One region of the Paenibacillus sp. 1182 genome, then DNA from elsewhere that is predicted to be linked to it. Evidence: riboswitches for the same ligand, from Rfam matches in the RefSeq annotation. Region 1 holds a riboswitch; each other region holds the start of a gene.
What was found. Region 1 has a riboswitch for thiamine pyrophosphate ahead of tenA (thiaminase II). Riboswitches for the same ligand answer to the same signal wherever they lie in the genome.
Positions count from the first base shown of each region.

Region 2: linked by a shared signal. The riboswitch ahead of thiC (phosphomethylpyrimidine synthase ThiC) and the one ahead of tenA (thiaminase II) in region 1 are both predicted to bind thiamine pyrophosphate.
Region 3: linked by a shared signal. The riboswitch ahead of JOD82_RS11720 (ABC transporter substrate-binding protein) and the one ahead of tenA (thiaminase II) in region 1 are both predicted to bind thiamine pyrophosphate.
Region 4: linked by a shared signal. The riboswitch ahead of JOD82_RS01990 (thiamine phosphate synthase) and the one ahead of tenA (thiaminase II) in region 1 are both predicted to bind thiamine pyrophosphate.

Region 1 is NZ_JAFICR010000008.1:275,647-278,789, reverse strand. It holds gene JOD82_RS17945 (NAD-dependent malic enzyme) at 1-501, shown strand, start outside; gene JOD82_RS17940 (AEC family transporter) at 575-1,528, shown strand; TPP riboswitch at 1,707-1,809, shown strand; gene tenA (thiaminase II) at 1,946-2,635, shown strand; gene thiM (hydroxyethylthiazole kinase) at 2,710-3,143, shown strand, end outside.
Region 2 is NZ_JAFICR010000005.1:421,236-424,378, forward strand. It holds gene JOD82_RS13305 (IclR family transcriptional regulator) at 52-795, shown strand; TPP riboswitch at 951-1,063, shown strand; gene thiC (phosphomethylpyrimidine synthase ThiC) at 1,251-3,095, shown strand.
Region 3 is NZ_JAFICR010000005.1:57,302-60,444, reverse strand. It holds gene JOD82_RS11730 (bifunctional 2',3'-cyclic-nucleotide 2'-phosphodiesterase/3'-nucleotidase) at 1-698, opposite strand, end outside; gene JOD82_RS11725 (pyridoxamine 5'-phosphate oxidase family protein) at 921-1,355, opposite strand; TPP riboswitch at 1,625-1,734, shown strand; gene JOD82_RS11720 (ABC transporter substrate-binding protein) at 1,929-2,972, shown strand; gene JOD82_RS11715 (hypothetical protein) at 2,980-3,143, opposite strand, start outside.
Region 4 is NZ_JAFICR010000001.1:398,124-401,266, reverse strand. It holds gene thiO (glycine oxidase ThiO) at 1-953, opposite strand, end outside; gene JOD82_RS01990 (thiamine phosphate synthase) at 1,018-1,611, opposite strand; TPP riboswitch at 1,876-1,984, opposite strand; gene JOD82_RS01985 (ABC-F family ATP-binding cassette domain-containing protein) at 2,079-3,143, opposite strand, start outside.

The DNA of each region.
Region 1 (3,143 bases):
ATGGCGAAGCATGTAGAACGCCCGATCATTATGCCCATGTCCAATCCTACAAATCTTGCAGAAGCTATACCTGAGGATCTAATACGGTGGACCGATGGCAAGGCATTAATTGCTACCGGAAGCCCCTTTGACCCCGTCACTTATAACGGTACGAAATTTGAAATTGGACAGGCGAACAATGCCTTTGTGTTCCCGGGACTGGGTCTGGGTGCGATTGTGGTTAAAGCCAAAAGGATTACCCCTGCGATGTTTACAGCCGCAGCAGATGCCGTTGCCAATGGCGTAGATTCGAATAAGCCTGGCGGTGCGTTGCTCCCTCATATCCAAAAATTACGTGATGTTTCGTACGTTGTTGCGGTTGCGGTAGCGAAAGCAGCGATTCAGGATCAGGTAGCTCAGGCACACATTTCAAATGTTGAACAAGCTATACGGGATGCAATGTGGAAACCGGAATATGTCAAGGTCAAAGCAGTGGAAAGCGTAATACATCACCCTCACTAATGCTCCATTTAAGAAGGAGATTGCCTTGTTCAGACAGGCAGAATACGTCAGTTCAAGCAAGGAGAATCAATCTATGAGTGTCGGACATATCTTGTATATTTTGGTGCCGATTTTTTTCGTTATTATTTTAGGGTGGTTAGCGGGGCATTACAAAAGCTTTGATGCCTCTTCCTCCAAAACCCTAAATGCGCTCGTTACCAAATTTGCACTACCTGCGCATCTATTCATCGGTATTACGACAACGGACAGGAAAGCGCTCATCGAGCAATGGCCATTCCTGCTGGCCCTGTTCATTGGCATTGTCGGCTTTTTTACCGTTCTCCTTCTACTGTCCCGCTTTGCGGGGAAGCAGTCGGTCAAGGATGCCGCCATGTTTGCTTTGAACTCGGCACAGCCGACCTTTGCTTTTATGGGCATTCCTGTGCTTGGAGCCATCTACGGTTCCGCTGCTGTCGCCATTCCGATTGCGCTTACCGGGATCGTAGTCAATGCCGTCCTTGACCCGGCGGCTACCATTATAGCTACCGTAGCCAGCAGGAATTCAGGCAAAGAACGGAACGGTCACCTCGGAAGGTTAATCTGGGACTCCATTCTTCATGGATTAAAAGAACCGCTGGCGCTGGTTCCACTGATTGGTGTAATTTTGACCTTGTTCGGCTTCCATTCACCGGATTTGTTGAACAAATCGTTGAATCAAATCGGAGACATTACGTCCGGGGCCGCTTTATTCGCTGTCGGAGTGACCATTGGCGTACGCAACATTAGTTTTAGTGTAAGTGCCTTTGCCATCGCACTGTTAAAAACAATTGTACAGCCTTTATTAATGCTGCTGATCGCCTACCTATGCGGTCTGTCGTCTGCAGATACTGTGAAGGCAGTTCTGCTCGTTTCCTTCCCGGGTTCAGCAGTCGCTGCTATGATCGCCACCCGTTTTGAAAGCCTGGAATCAGAAACAGCCTCCTCCTTTGTCATCAGTGCTGTCATATCGCTCGTTACACTCCCAGTACTGATTTCTCTATTGGTATAAATGCTGATTATTTAGACATTGGAGCCTGCCGCGAATTCCTTCGTGTAGACGGAACTGATCTTCTCCAGCGCCTTTTTCCCTCTCGGAAGCGAACTTCAGCTCTGTCGTTTGGCCCTTGACCAGATAGACATGTTTGACATAGCGTATGAACGTATGTACAGTAATAGTCAAAAGAATAGAAGTCCACTAGGGGAGCCGCTATGGCTGAGACAAGAACGTATCTTGGACCCTTTGAACCTGATCTAGTTCGTACTAGCGTAGGAAAGTGGAGCCTTCGTATATAAGGTTTCAAGCGTTTTTTGCGTATTGGGCCTATTGTTGAAGCCGCTCCATTTTTCTGGGGCGGCTTTTTAGCGTTGTTCCGGAATTATATTCTTACAGGACTTCTTGCTCTTCAATTTTATGGAGGTGGCGAAATTGAGTTTTACACAAGAACTCCGTCGGCAGGCGGACGGCATTTTTCAAGCGATTTTTGAGCATCCCTTTGTGAGAGGTATTGCTGAAGGAAGTTTGACAAGGGGACAGCTGATTCACTATGTAAAACAGGACTTTGAATATTTGAACGCCTACATGCGGATATACGGCATCGCAATCTCCAAATGCACCAATCGGGAGGATATGGCTGTATTAAATGAACAAATCTCTTTTATTCTCCACAGCGAGGTTCATCCGCATCAAAATTTCTGTGCTGTCGCAGGGGTGACCTATGAAGAGTTGCAGGGATATCCGCTCGCTCCGTCGGCTCATCACTATATCCGTCACATGCTGACGGTTGCGCATGAGGGTAGCCTGGGCGAGATCTTGGCTGTGCTGCTGCCATGTATGTGGACGTATGCCGAGATTGGTCGCAGGCTGCTGGATGAAGTAAAGCCGGATGAGTCTCATCCGTTCTATGAATGGATTGGCTTCTATGGAGACCAGCTTGATGATACAACACTCAAGTTCCGAGAACGTGTAGATGCTTGGGCGAAAGACGCAACGGCTGCTGAGCGGGAGCGGATGATTGAGCATTTTATACTGAGCTGCCAGCTGGAATATAAGTTCTGGGATATGGCTTATAAGCAGGAAGAATGGCCGGTCCAGATGCAGGCAGCGGTCTTGGAATAGTCAGCCTGGCGATTCGATGCGTGAAGTACGGTTAATGCCCTGTTGAACCACCAACTATAGAGAGGATAATCATTATGAGTACATGGAAAAAAAGTTATTCGGATCTCCTGACGAAGGTACAAAACAGCAAACCCCTCGTTCACAATATGACCAATGTGGTAGTCACCAACTTTACGGCCAACGGTCTGTATGCATTGGGCGCCTCCCCGGTGATGGCCTATGCACCTGAGGAAGTAGCAGATATGGCAAAAATAGCAGGCGCCGTCGTGTTAAACATCGGTACACTGAACCGCGAACTGGTGGATGCCATGATCATTGCTGGACAATCGGCGAATGCACACGGTGTTCCGGTGCTGCTAGATCCGGTCGGTGCGGGAGCAACGAGCTTTAGAACTGAATCGGCACTGCGAATCCTGAGTGAAGTCAAAATCTCATTGGTGCGGGGCAATGCAGCCGAAGTCGCACATCTTGTTGGAGAAGCGCGTGAGATTAAAGGCGTAGATGCCGG
Region 2 (3,143 bases), on a different contig from region 1:
CCATGTTTCATAGTGTGAAACGAATATGGATACAAGAGGAGCGGTTCACGAATGGAAGACCGTAAATTAACCGTTCGCGCTGTAGAGCGTGCACTTGATATATTGCTGTGTTTTACCGCAGATTCGGATCTTGGCCTAACGGAGATTGCCTCCAAAATTGGTCTACATAAAAGCACGGTTCATCGGCTGCTGACTACGTTGGAGGATCGGGGCTTTGTCGTTCGGAATGCCGAAACGGAAAAATATCGACTTGGCTTCCGCATTTGGGAGCTATCCACACATTTGTCCCAAAGTGACGAGCCGGCGGTGTTGTTACAGCCTGCAATGGAAGGACTGCGTGACCGTCTGGGCGAAACGGTCAGCTTGTACTTACGGGACGGCAGCATGCGTATTCGCATACAAGCCGTGCAGAGCAATCAGGCGATCCGCAGGGTTGCGCCTGTGGGTGCGCGTATGCCGCTGGCTGTAGGAGCCTCCAGTAAGGTGCTGGCTGCCTTTATGCCGCCGCAGGAGCTGGAAGCCCTGCTAAGCGGGAATGAATGGCCGCCCTCGGTAGACGCGGAGGTCTATAAAGCCCAGCTGCAGGACATTCGCGAGAAGGGCTATGCGACCAGCTATGAAGAACGGGAGCCAGGGGCCGCTGCTGTGGCAGCACCAATTGTGAACCGGAAGGGACAGGTCACTGCGGCTTTATCTGTATCCGGTCCGGTCAGTCGGCTTGCACCCGAGACGCTACATGACTTTGCTCCGATTTTGATCGAAGCGGCGAAGGAAATGGGGCTTATGCTTCCGTAACAAGAATGAATGCAGTTGAAGCAAGCAAAGTGATTTGGTGAGGAGCGTCTTCTTGCTAAATGGAACCTAGAAGGGTTGCCAAAGCCATAAATTTGAAGTAGTCTGATAAGGATGGCGGGATGTCTGTTATGTCCGCCTCATGTGAATAGAAGTATCGCAGTTACTGGGGGAGCCTGTAATGCCGGGCTGAGATGGAATCGTGTAAGATTCCGGACCCTTTGCACCTGATCTGGATCATACCAGCGTAGGGAAGTAATCGGCCATTGAAATGTATACGCAGCTGCTGTCTACGGTGACGCATTGGAATAGGATTATTCCACATGTGCACGGTCTGGATAGCTGCCTCGTTAGATTAGCCGGTTCCCTCGGGAACCGGCTTTTTTGCATAGATCAGCGCCACCCTGGGAATGGTTCCGGATCGGTGTGTCATTTCATCGAAACAGGAGGAATGGACAATGAAGCCGACAGAAGTAGAAGGAACAAAAGGAACAGAATTTAAATCAGCAGAAGTAAGGTTGGCAGGAACAAGGGAAGTTGGGGTAGAGAAGACAAACGGGGAGCAAGCCAGTGGGGTAACGCCCTTTCCAGGGAGCCGTAAGGTATATATTCAAGGCTCGCGGCCGGACATTGCCGTCCCAGAGCGGGAAATTGCTCTTCATCCTACACATACGCCGCAGGGCACGGAGCATCATGAGCCATTGCGTGTGTACGATACGAGCGGTCCCATGACTGACGAAGCCTATCAGGTCGATATCCGTCAGGGCCTGCCTCCATTACGGCGAGCTTGGGCACTGGAACGGGGCGATGTGGAGGCTTACGAGGGACGCGCCGTCAAACCGGAGGATAATGGACTGAAACCTGGCTCCAAACGGGAGACAGTTGAATTTCCCGGCGTGACCAACCGTCCGCTTCGTGCTTCGCAAGGTCGTACAGTGACGCAAATGCATTATGCACGGCAAGGGATCATTACGCCCGAAATGGAATTTGCGGCGATCCGCGAAGGGGTGGAGCCTGAGTTTGTACGGCAGGAATTGGCGGCTGGACGAGCCATTTTGCCTTCGAATATCAATCACCCGGAAAGTGAGCCGATGGTCATTGGGCGTCATTTTCACGTGAAGATCAATGCGAACATTGGTAATTCTGCGGTTACCTCCTCGATTGAGGAGGAAGTGGAGAAAATGACCTGGGCTGTGCGTTGGGGCTCGGATACAGTTATGGACCTATCCACAGGCCGTAATATCCATACCACACGTGAATGGATCATTCGGAATTCTCCTGTACCGATTGGAACTGTGCCGCTGTATCAGGCACTTGAAAAGGTGAACGGCGAAGCAGAAGCGCTGACGTGGGAGTTGTATCGCGATACGCTGATCGAGCAGGCGGAGCAGGGAGTGGACTATTTTACAATTCATGCGGGTGTATTGCTGCGGTATATACCGATGACGGCGAATAGAATGACGGGAATTGTGTCCCGTGGCGGGTCGATCATGGCAGCCTGGTGCCTTGCGCACCATCAGGAGAATTTTTTGTATACACATTTTGAAGAAATCTGCGAAATTATGAAAGCCTATGATGTGGCCTTTTCTCTCGGGGATGGTCTACGTCCAGGTAGTATCTATGATGCGAATGATGAAGCACAGTTTGCAGAGCTGGAAACGTTGGGCGAGCTAACGCAAATCGCATGGAAGCATGATGTTCAGGTCATGATTGAGGGGCCGGGACATGTCCCTATGCATAAAATCAAAGAGAATGTGGATTTGCAAATGGAGATTTGTAAGGAAGCTCCTTTCTATACCTTGGGACCGCTCACGACGGATATTGCCCCCGGATATGATCATATTACCTCAGCCATCGGGGCGGCGATGATCGGTTGGTTCGGGACGTCCATGCTGTGCTATGTTACGCCTAAGGAGCATTTGGGTCTTCCGAATAAGGATGATGTCCGTGAGGGTGTCATTACCTACAAAATTGCGGCACATGCTGCCGATCTGGCGAAGGGCCATCCACGGGCGCAGCAGCGGGATGATGCTTTGTCCAAGGCACGCTTTGAGTTCCGCTGGCGGGATCAGTTCAATCTGTCGCTTGATCCCGAGCGGGCCTTGTCCTACCATGATGAAACGCTACCAGCAGAGGGAGCCAAGGAAGCACATTTTTGCTCGATGTGCGGCCCCAAATTTTGTAGTATGCGCATCACGCAGGACATTCGCGCCTATGCAGCGGATAAGGGGCTGAACACCGAAGAAGCAGTGGCCGCTGGGATGCGTGAGAAGGCAGAGCAGTATCGGGATGGCGGTCAGTAAAACGAATGTGTGAGTTTAGGAACGCATGAATCAAAAAAAGCCGTGGTT
Region 3 (3,143 bases), on a different contig from region 1:
GGAATAAACTTTTTCGCCGTTTCCACAATATCCTTCGTAACGACTTTATCCTTCAAATTGGCTTCATCCCACTGCATAATTTGAGGTGTGACCAGACCGATCACACCCACTCTGAGTGTATGCTCTTCGCCCTTCTCGTCCGTTACTGTTTTATCAAGAATCTGATAAGGGGTAAAATAATTCTTAGTAGCTTGGCCCCCTTTATCAACATAAACGTTCGCATTTACATAAGGAAAATCAGCTCCCTTGAGCGATTTGTCCAGAAAGTCGAGACCGTAGTTGAATTCATGGTTGCCCACTGTAGCTGCATCATAGCCCATCAGGTTCATCATCTTGTAGACCGGATGGACACCGCCTTCTTTCTCAAAGGTTTTGTTGCGGGCCATATAATCGCCTAATGGGTTGCCCTGCAGCAAATCACCATTATCGAACAGCATACTGTTTCTTGTTTCACTACGTGCCTTCTGGATCAAGCTAGCTGTACTAACCAAGCCATACTCGTTGGTTTCTTTGTCCGAATAGTAATCGTAGTTCATCAGGGACGCATGGATATCCGTTGTTTCCATGATCCGCAAATTCACCGTAGCGCTATCACGAGAATCACTAGCTGCCCAGGATGGAGCGGCTGAAAACACCAGCATGCTACAAGCTACAACTGCTGCTGTAAACCCTTTAAACCAATTTTTACGTAATAACAAAATATACCCCTCCTCATTAAGGTGTATGCCTCATATACATACTTTTGCACATATATGTAAGCCTTGAACTCACCATTTCTATTTTAATCCAACGCCAGACAAAAGAGTAGTCATTTACTTAAAATTATTTATGAAAAAATAATTAATTTTCTCAAACATAAAAAAACCAGCAAACCTCCTGAAAAAATTGGAGATTTACTGGCTTATCCATTTATATTCGTATTATTTCTTCCACACCTGGCGCTCCGTTTGCTGACCCACATACTCAATGCGAGTCGGATTCACGTCCAGAATGACATAATCGGGATCGTCCGGTCCGGAAAACCACTCCTTCAAGGAGTCGTTCCACACTTGTTTGCGTAGCCCCTCATCAGCTGTAATTTGGACGGTAGCCTCCACTTCAACAACTTCCTTCGTACCGCCAACCTCATAACCCAGCAGCAGATAAGCATTCGGATTGTCCTTTAGCTCATCCACTTTATGCGTTTTGCGATCTGTCGCCAGATGAATGTTCATTCCATCGTTAAAAAGGGCCATATAGCGTACTTTCGGTTTGCCACCCTCTACCGTACCTAACGTACAAAATTTGTTGTTATCCAAAGCCTTCACAATGGCTTGTTCCAGTTGGTTGCGATCCAATGTTTCCGTTTTACCCACAGTACAACAACTCCTTTTCACGAATTAGAATTCTCTACGCCATGCCATTGGGCACCAGCCCATCTGAACCTACCTGCGCAGCTGTTCTGAAAATAACATGACCGGATCGAATCGGATTGATTCATACTCATTTTCAGATCAAAGCTCACAGTAAAAGTGTACCCTGTCGTTCGGCAAATGAACCGTTATCTCTCCCTTCATGCTGGACAGACCTGCATTCAAAGCATATAATCGTCGTAGTAAACCCGAATAAATGAACCCATTAAACCATACAATGCCAGGGGTGCTGGAATCGGCCGGCTGAGAGTGTGTCCCAAGACACTGACCCTTACAACCTGATCTGGGTAATGCCAGCGTAGGAATGCTTAAGCAAGATGTGCCTTTTTTACATAGGACCATCCCTTACTTTGGTATATACAAGCGCAAGCGTCCCGGAAACTCGGGGCGCTTTTTTTGTTGAGGATTAAGTTGTTGGAAAGATCGCGTCCGGCAGATGTTATTTTTATGAAAATGGGAAACTTAAGCTGTCTGATTGGATGGATAACGGGTAATCAAAAGGAGAGAACACTAACGATGAAGCGCATGAAAATATTAAGCCTGGGACTGATCAGTCTGTGGCTCTTGGCCCTGACCCTGACCGCTTGCGGTGGAAGTCCCCCTACATCCCAAGAAGCGGCTTCCGCTACCGACACTCAAACGTCTACTCCGGCAAAGGGGCTCAAAGATGTTAAAATCGTGCTCGACTGGACACCCAATACGAATCATACGGGACTCTATGTCGCCAAGGACAAAGGATTTTACGAAAAAGCAGGTTTGAATGTCCAAATTGTTCAACCTGGTTCAGGCGGAGCCGATCAAATGGTTGCTTCTAATGCTGCACCTTTTGGTATCAGCTACCAAGAAGGCGTCACACAGGCCCGCACGCAAGGTGTGCCGCTTGTATCCATCGCTGCGGTGATTCAGCATAATACCTCAGGCTTCGCAGCCCCGGTAGATCGCGGAATTAAGAGCCCGAAAGATTTTGAAGGTAAAAAATACGGCGGTTGGGGCTCTCCCGTAGAAGAAGCGGTCATGAAATCCATCATGGATTCAGACAAAGGCGATGTGAGCAAAGTGAAGATCGTCAACATGGGCAATGCAGACTATTTTACAGCCGTGAAGCGGGATATCGACTTTGCCTGGATTTTCTACGCATGGACCGGAATCGAGGCCCAACTTCGAGATGAGCCATTGGATATGCTGTATGTAAAAGATTATTCCAAAAGCCTCGACTACTATACGCCTGTAATTGTGAGCAACGAACAGACGATAAAAAATGATCCCGAGCTGGTCAAAGCGTTCATGGACGCTACCGCCCAAGGCTATGAATACACTATCGCCCATCCGGAAGAAGCCGCGGACATCTTAAGCAAAGCTGTACCGGAGCTGGATAAAAAACTGGTACTTGCCAGCCAAAAATGGCTAAGCCCACGTTATCAGGATGATGCCGCGCAATGGGGCGTGCAAAAAGCGGAGGTATGGCAAAACTATTCGGACTGGATGTACGAACGCAAGCTGCTCAGCAAGCCTTTGGAAGTCGATAAGGCCTTCACAAACGACTTCTTGCCCAAGCGCTGACCATTTGTTAAACCACTAAATAAGACTGAACTAGAGAAGTGAACGAAGCGCCACTACGCAGTCGGATGATGCTTCCCATCGCTGTTGTACCCAGATTTCTCTTATGAATATCCAGAGGTTGAAATCTGGGTACAAAGGCGAATGCTAACGCTTGTACAGCACCATTCCGCC
Region 4 (3,143 bases), on a different contig from region 1:
GCCTGCGGACGTAAGCCCGCCCAAGCGCGTATAAAAGAAGCTTCACGGACGCGCGGCAGCCAGGCAGAGGCACGTGCCAACACCCCCTCCAAGCCTCCTACGGTCACCTCTTCGTCATATTGATGTGGAAGGCTCGTTGCCCCAATCCAAAGCTCGTTATTCTGTTTAGGCACGAGGTAAATATCATCAGCATAAATGGTATATTCTAACGGGTGATCCTTCAAGGAGACCGCTACCGCTTCGCCCTTGACCGGATAAAGTGGATATTCAAACCCAACCTGCGCTAGCAATTTCATGCTATCCAAGCCTCCGGCAATAATGACCTGATCGCAGGAAAAAAAACCACTATCTGTGCGGACACCGCAAATTCGATCATCCTGTATGACCAGTTGCTCTGCCTGTGTACCAGACCATACCGTTGCTCCCAGCACCGCAGCAGCACCTGCATAAGCACGGCAAAGCTGGACAGGAGCCACTTGTGTCTCCTTTGAACGATATATTGCCCCGATCGCTTGTTCATCCAAACCTGGAATTCGTCGGGCCAATTCTTTCGCATCCCACCAGATAGGACAATCACCCTTTCGCGTTTTAGCAGCTTTCCAGCGTTTTTGGCCTTCAGTCTCCGTACGGAAAGGGGTCACAAACCCTTCAGTACGGAATTCCACCGAAATACCTGACAAACGCTCTAGATCACAGACAAGCTCAGGGAATGCATCTCGACTTATGCGAGCAAATCGTGATAGCTCAGAGTCGGTGAACTCTTCACTTTCCGCTGCCAGCATTCCAACCGCTGCTCCTGAGGCTCCCTCACCCGGGATCAATCGTTCCAGCATAATCGTACTTCTTCCCTCCTTGGCCACATGATAAGCAATGGAACTGCCGATGACACCTCCACCTATGACCAAGCATTCAGCGTGTCCAATCGCTCTTTCCTCTGTGTGTATCTTTAGCATTTGTTCCGTATCTCCTCTCCATAAACCCTTCTGCTTTCAGCTTGCCTCTACTCTCGTTTTCTCGCTACAGGCTGTGAACTACAAGGTCTGCCATTCGCCTATACTCCATTGCAGCTGCAACGGGCGACTCAGCCTCCCATATACCAGACATCACCGCAATTCCGCTTGCTCCGGCCCTATAAAGCTCCGGGATATGATGCGGTTGTATGCCGCCTAGCGCAATCACCGGAATGTTCGACAACCTGCAAATATGTTCAAGCTGAGCTAAACCCCGCGGTACAATACCGGGCTTACAATGGGTCTCATATACGTGACCATAAAGTACATAGTCCGCTCCTGCCCGCTCAGCAATTTGCATCTCCTCCAAGGAATGTACAGACACTCCACAGCGTGTACCCTTTGGAAGTAGGCTTTTCACATCCACAACAGGTAATCCATTAGCTGGTAATTGAACGGCTCCGACCAAAGTAAGTAAAGCTACATCCACACGATCATTTACTACAATTTGTTGCAAAGGAACTTCCTGCTCCACCAGGCTGCGAGTCAAAGAAAGCAATGCAGAGGCACCATTCTGTTTTAAACGTGCGTGTACATAATGAACATACGGACAAATCACAGCAGCCACTTGGGCGGCTTGTGCAAAAGTGCCCTTTTCCATCGAAATTGCGTGTAATTCGATTTTGTCTTCACCTCACATTGGACTAAAGGATCTAAGCTTAGCCAGCCACGTCTACCAGCAGGAATGAAAGGGGATTATATGTGAATCGTCTACGGAAGCTCGAACTACTTAAAATGAACGAAACGCAAAAAAACCACTTCCCCAAGGAAGTGGTTTAACGAACGTCCAATAATCGAACGGACCATGAATCCGTATACGTGTATCGTCCCACGCACAAACAAAAATAAAGATGGTGTTGCCTTGTTTGTACGGCGCTCACTTCCCTACGCTGGCATAACCCAGATCAGGTGCAAAGGGTCCGAAATCCATTTATTCCGTCTCAGCCGCATGGGCGGCTCCCCTAGTGTGACTATTTTATTGTATAAGCTAAAGATAGCTTAGCATATTTTTCTAATTCTGCAAACCCCACTTCGTGTGAAATTTGCTGGAACTGGATTTAGCTGATTTTAGTTAACTTTACTTGACCACTCTTCCACATTCCACGTTTTGGTTACCCAATCCTCGTAAAAGTCCGGTTCGTGAGATACAAGCAATACGGTCCCTTTGTATTCCTTCAAGGCACGTTTCAGCTCATCCTTTGCTTTAACATCCAAGTGGTTGGTAGGCTCATCGAACAGTACCCAGTTGCTTTCACGCATTAACAGTTTGCAAAGACGGACTTTAGCCTGTTCTCCACCACTGAGCGCAGATAGCGGACGCGTGATATGCTCATTTTTCAAACCGCAACGCGCCAAATGCGCTCGTACTTCATGCTGGTTCAAATGCGGAAATTCATTCCACACATCGTCAATCGGTGTAATTTTCTCGGCCTTTACTTCCTGCTCAAAATAAGCGGGCTGCAAAAAATCACCTTGATAAGTTTTTCCACTGATTGGCGGAATTTTTCCCAATATGGTTTTGAGCAATGTCGATTTACCGACACCATTGTAGCCGACAATTGCAATCTTTTCGCCACGTTCAATCGTCATGGACATTTTAGGCAAAAGGGCATGTGTATAACCAATCTCAAAATCAATACCCTCAAATACCGTCTTTCCGCTTGCACGTGCCTCTTTGAATTGAAAGGTTGGTTTTGCGGCTTCTTCAGGCTTATCAATACGTTCGATCCGATCAAGCTGCTTTTCACGGCTCTTTGCTCGGCCTGACGTAGAGGCACGCGCTTTATTACGCTGAATAAAATCTTCCTGTTTCTTAATAAAATCCTGTTGCTTCTCATAAGCATCAATATGCTGGGCTTTGTTCAGATCCGCCATTTCGAGAAACTTTTCATAATTAGCTGAATAACGGGTCATCTTGGCAAATTCAAGATGGTAAATAACATTAACGACCTGGTTCATAAATTCAGTATCATGTGAAATAAGAATAAAGGCATAGGGATAGTCCTTCAAATAGCGCGTAAGCCATTCAATATGCTCTACATCCAAATAGTTGGTAGGCTCATCCAACAGCAGGACATTCGGCTTTTCCAACAGCAACTTAGCAAGAAGAACCTTTGTCCGTTGCCCGCCACT